Regions from separate parts of the Pseudonocardia sp. DSM 110487 genome, predicted to be linked through region 2. Evidence: riboswitches for the same ligand, from Rfam matches in the RefSeq annotation. Region 2 holds a riboswitch; the other holds the start of a gene.
The links. A riboswitch is a leader RNA that binds a small molecule or an ion and turns the genes downstream of it on or off. The one in region 2 is predicted to bind S-adenosylmethionine.
Positions count from the first base shown of each region.

Region 1 (2,392 bases), 720 kb from region 2:
TCACGATCGAGGACCTGCTGGACTGACGCCGCGCCCCCGGTGGGCCTGGCCCACCGGGGACCGGCTCCGCGAGGAGACGCGGGGACGGCCTCAGAGTCCGCGCGCCGCCAGTGCCTCGCGCACCGCCTTGCTGGTGGACGGCACGGTGGCCGACGGGCCGATGTGGCCGGACACGGCGTCGAGGGTCTTGAGGCCGTCGCCGGTGATCAGGAGGACGGTCTCGGCGTCCGGGTCGAGCCTGCCCGACTCGATCAGCTTCTTGGCCGTGGCCACGGTGACCCCGCCCGCCGTCTCCGCGAACACGCCCTCGGTGCGGGCGAGCAGCCGGATGCCCTCCACGACCTCCTCGTCGCTGACGTGTGCCACCGCCCCGCCGGTGCGGCGCACGGTGTCGAGGACGTACGGGCCGTCGGCCGGATTGCCGATGGCCAGCGAGCGGGCGATCGTGTCGGGGCGCACCGGCTGCACGACGTCGTGGCCGTCCTCGAAGGCCTTCGCCACCGGCGAGCAGCCCGTGGCCTGGGCGCCGAACACCCGGTACGGGGTGGGCTCCACCAGGCCGAGCGTGCCGAGCTCCGTGAAGCCCTTGTCCACCTTGGTCAGCTGCGAGCCGGACGCCACGGGCACCACGATCTGCTCGGGCAGCCGCCAGCCGAGCTGCTCGGCCACCTCGTAGCCGAGGGTCTTCGAGCCCTCGGCGTAGTAGGGCCGCACGTTGACGTTGACGAACGCCCAGTCCTCGTGCTCGGCGGCGAGCTCCGTGGCGAGCCGGTTGACGTCGTCGTAGTTGCCGTCGACGGCGAGGAGGGTGCCGTCGTAGACGGCGGTGGTGAGCACCTTGGCCTGCTCGAGGGAGCTGGGGATCAGCACCACCGAGTCCCAACCGGCGCGGGCGGCCGCCGCGGCCACGGCGTTGGCCAGGTTCCCGGTGGACGGGCAGCACAGCACGGTGAAGCCGAGCTCACGGGCGGCGGCCAGCGCCACCGCCACCACCCGGTCCTTGAAGGAGTGGGTGGGGTTGCCGGTGTCGTCCTTGACCCACAGCGAGCGCACGCCCAGCGCGGCGGCGAGCCGGTCGGCCTTGATCAGCCGGGTGAGGCCGGGCTCGGTGTTGGGGTGGGACTGCACGTTCGTGGGCACGGGGAGCAGGTGGCGGTAGCGCCAGATGGACTTGGGACCCGCCGCGATCGACTCGCGGGTGACGGAACCGAACTCGTAGGCCACCTCGAGCGGGCCGAAGCATTCCGGGCAGGCGAACTCGGCGGCGAGGGGGATCTGGTGGCCGCATTCCCGACAGGACAGCGCGCGGGCGGGTCCGAGGTCGAAGGCGGTGGTGGTGGCGCTGCCAGCAGCCAGGGTCATGAGAGGACTCCTCATCTTTCCCGCACCGTGCGGGTCGGAATTGGCACCGTGTTCGAGCGCGAAGACTGCGCATCGCCGGTTGCCGGGGCTTCGTCGGGCCGTTCCCTCTGCCCCTCTGGATGAGCCATATGCGGTTGTGCCCAACACGTTACGACACGATCACCGCGGCCCCCAAGCTCGTCCCGTGATCTGGGAGCCGGGTCACGCGATGTCGGGGCCGTGCGCGAGCATGGACGCATGGCCGCGCCCGCCCCGATCCGCCTCGTCGTCGGCGAGGAGGAACTGCTCATCGAGCGGGCGATCGAGCAGGTGGTGGCCGAGGTCCGTGCGGGCGACCCCACGGCCGAGCTGCGCCGGGTGCGCGCCTCCGAACTCACCCCCGCCGACCTGGCCGAGAGCCTGAGCCCGTCGCTCTTCGCCGAGGGGAGGGTGCTCGTCCTGCTCGCGGCGCAGGAGGTCGGCAAGGAGCTGGCCACGGCGATCGTCGAGCAGTCGGCCGACCCCGCCGAGGGCATCGTCCTCGTGGTCGTCCACTCGGGCGGGGCGCGCAACAAGGCTCTCGTCGACGCCCTGCGGAAGGCCGGTGCCCCCGTCACCACCTGCAACAAGATCACGAGGATGGACGAGCGGTCTGACTTCGTGCGCGCCGAGGCCCGCCGCGTCGGCGGCAAGATCACGGGCGACGCGATCGGTGCGCTGCTCGAGGCGGTGGGGTCGGATCTGCGGGAGCTGGCCTCGGCCACCAGCCAGCTGGTGGCCGACACCGGCGGTTCGGTCGACGAGCGCGCGGTGCGTCGCTACCACCGCGGCCGGGCCGAGGCCACGGGGTTCGCGGTGGCCGACAAGGTCGTGGCGGGCGACCGCGCCGGGGCGATCGAGGCGCTGCGCTGGGCGCAGCTGCTCGGCACGCCGTCGGTGCTGATCGCCGACGCGCTGGCCGACGCGCTCCGCACGCTCGCGAAGGTCGGCTCGGCGGGCCGCGGCGATCCCAACCGGCTGGCCGGCACCCTCGGCATGCCACCCTGGAAGA
Region 1 covers NZ_CP080521.1:2,402,970-2,405,361, forward strand. The annotation lists gene K1T35_RS11000 (xanthine dehydrogenase family protein molybdopterin-binding subunit) at 1-26, shown strand, start outside; gene thrC (threonine synthase) at 91-1,362, opposite strand; SAM riboswitch class I at 1,371-1,488, opposite strand; gene holA (DNA polymerase III subunit delta) at 1,600-2,392, shown strand, end outside.
Region 1: linked by a shared signal. The riboswitch ahead of thrC (threonine synthase) and the one ahead of K1T35_RS14450 (ABC transporter substrate-binding protein) in region 2 are both predicted to bind S-adenosylmethionine.

Region 2 (2,392 bases):
CCTCGTCCGGCTGCGCCGCCTGCTGGGCGAGCACCTCGTCGAGCGGGCCGGACGGCAGCCGGTAGTAGTTGTTGCCTGCCGTCGAGTAGGTGCTGCGCAGGATGTCCGGGTCGGCCCGGGTGGTGTTGCCCCAGTTCGCGACGTACTGCCCGGACTGAAGCGTCGGTGTGTTCTCCGAGATCGGCTTCTCCCGCAGCTGCAGATCGATGCCCACCTTGCGCACCTGCTGCTGGATCAGCTCGACGGCCGCCCGGTTGGCGGGCGAGTTGGCGTACCAGGTCAGCTCCACCGTCAGCGGCGTGCCGTTCCTCGCCCGGATGCCGTCCGGACCGGGCAGCCAGCCCGCGGCGTCGAGCACCGACCCCGCCCTGGCCGGGTCGAACGGGAGCAACGCGGACTGGTCGGCGTAGCCGGGCGTCGTCGAGGCGAGCGGGCTGGTGGCCGGCTTCGTCTGCGAGGTGTAGACCGTCGCGACGACCTCCGCGCGGTCGATCGCGAGCGACACCGCCTCCCGCACCGCGGGATCCGCGCCGAGCGGGGAAGCCTGGTTGAACGTGATCCCGAACGGGATGCCCGGGTTGGGCCGGCCCAGCAGCTGCGCACCGGCCGCGGTGAGCAGCGCCTCGTCCTGCTGCGCGATGTTGCCGATGGCATCCACCTCGCCGGACGCGAGGCTGCCGACGCGCACTCCTGACTCGGGCACGATGCGGAACTCGATCCGGTCCAGCTGGGCCTCACCCTGCGACCGCCACAGCGACGAGCCCCACGCGTACCCGGCCCGCTTGGCGAGCACGATCGACTCGTCCCGGGTGTAGGACTCGATCACGAACGGCCCGGACCCGACGACCGACGCGCAGCGGTCGTCGTCGCTCCTCGCCACCGTCGCCGGGGACAGGATGCCCAGGCTGTGCGTCGACGTGCCCTGCAGGAACTGCACGTTCGGGCGGTCGAACGCCACCGTGAGCCGGGTCGGGCTCTCCACCGTGGTGCCCACGTAGCCGGCCAGGTAGCCCTTCGGCAGGGTGCCGCGGGCTCCGAGGTTCTGCACGGCGTCGAAGTTCGCCTTGACCGCCGCGGCGTCGAGCGGTGTGCCGTCGCTGAACGTCACGCCCTCGCGCAGCGTGAACGTGTAGGAGCTGGCGTCGGCGTTGCTCTCCCAGCTCGTGGCGAGCCACGGCCGCAGCTCACCGCCGGCCGGGTCCTGGTCGGTCAGCGAGTCGACCACCTGGCGCAGCGAGAAGATCGTGTCGTTGCTGCCGACCTGCTGGGGGTCGACGCACCCCTGGTCGCTGCTCACCGCGAAGCGCAGCGTGCCGCCCGGCTGCGGGACGCCGGGGTCGGCGGTGCTCGCCGTCGGCGTCGAGCCGCATGCGCTCAGCAATACGACGGCGGCGACGAGCCACGATGCAAGGGGTCGAGGCATGAGAGTGGTCCTTCATCCAGGAGAACGCACAGGCGTGGGCACCGCCGCATTCGGCGGCGGTGTGGAGGGAACGGGTCGGCTCGTCAGACCCGACAGAGCGCCGCGCAGGTGCGGCACAGATCGACGTGATGGCGCCACGCATGCCACGTGGTGCGCAGCTCGATCCGTTCCGGACCCGGCACGGCGACCTCCATCGCTCCCGGCGGTAGCACCCGCTCCCGCTCACACAGGGGGTTGCTGCGGCGTCGTCGATCCGGGTCTCTCGGCCGCTCTGGATGGCGTCTGGATTGCACTTCGAACTTACGTAGCTACCACATCCATTTTCAAGCGGTGTGGTGCGCGCCATTGTCGAAGGAAATGACCGGACAGAATGACCGGCAAATGTCCGTTCGTTGACACGGAACGGGCGCGGCTGCCTACCGTATTGATCCGCTGACCGGGAGAGCTGGAGGCCGCCGTGCCCTGTCCACCGAGCCTGCTGGACCCGACGCCCACCGACGCCCCGCCGCTCACGATCGACGTCGCCGTTGTCGGCGCGGGTGCCGCAGGCGCCGCGACCGCGTGGCACCTCGCCCGCCGCGGGCTGAGCGTCACGCTGCTCGAGCAGAGGTCCGCCGGCGTGGTCTGGCGGGCGGCCGGGCCGGCCCCGTGGGCGGACACCGGGCTGTCCAGCGGGCTCGCCGTCCGGCTCTGGAGGCAGGTCGAGCAGGCCACTGGGGCCGCGTTGCTGCACGTCGTCGACGGCGTCCGCCAGGTGCGGGCCGACCAGGCGACGGCCGCGCTCACGGCCGCGGCCACCGCGTGGGGCGCGCGCCTGCGCCACTGCGATGAGGTCGTCGCGATCGACCACTCCGCCGGGAGCGCGCTGGTCCGCACCCACACGATCACCCTGTCGGCCGCCCGGGTGGTGCTGACCGGAGCCGGGCCGGCCGCCCTCGCCACCGACCCGGCCGCGCCGGTCGTCACCGT
Region 2 covers NZ_CP080521.1:3,118,069-3,120,460, reverse strand. The annotation lists gene K1T35_RS14450 (ABC transporter substrate-binding protein) at 1-1,423, opposite strand, end outside; SAM riboswitch class I at 1,611-1,705, opposite strand; gene K1T35_RS14445 (FAD-dependent oxidoreductase) at 1,881-2,392, shown strand, end outside.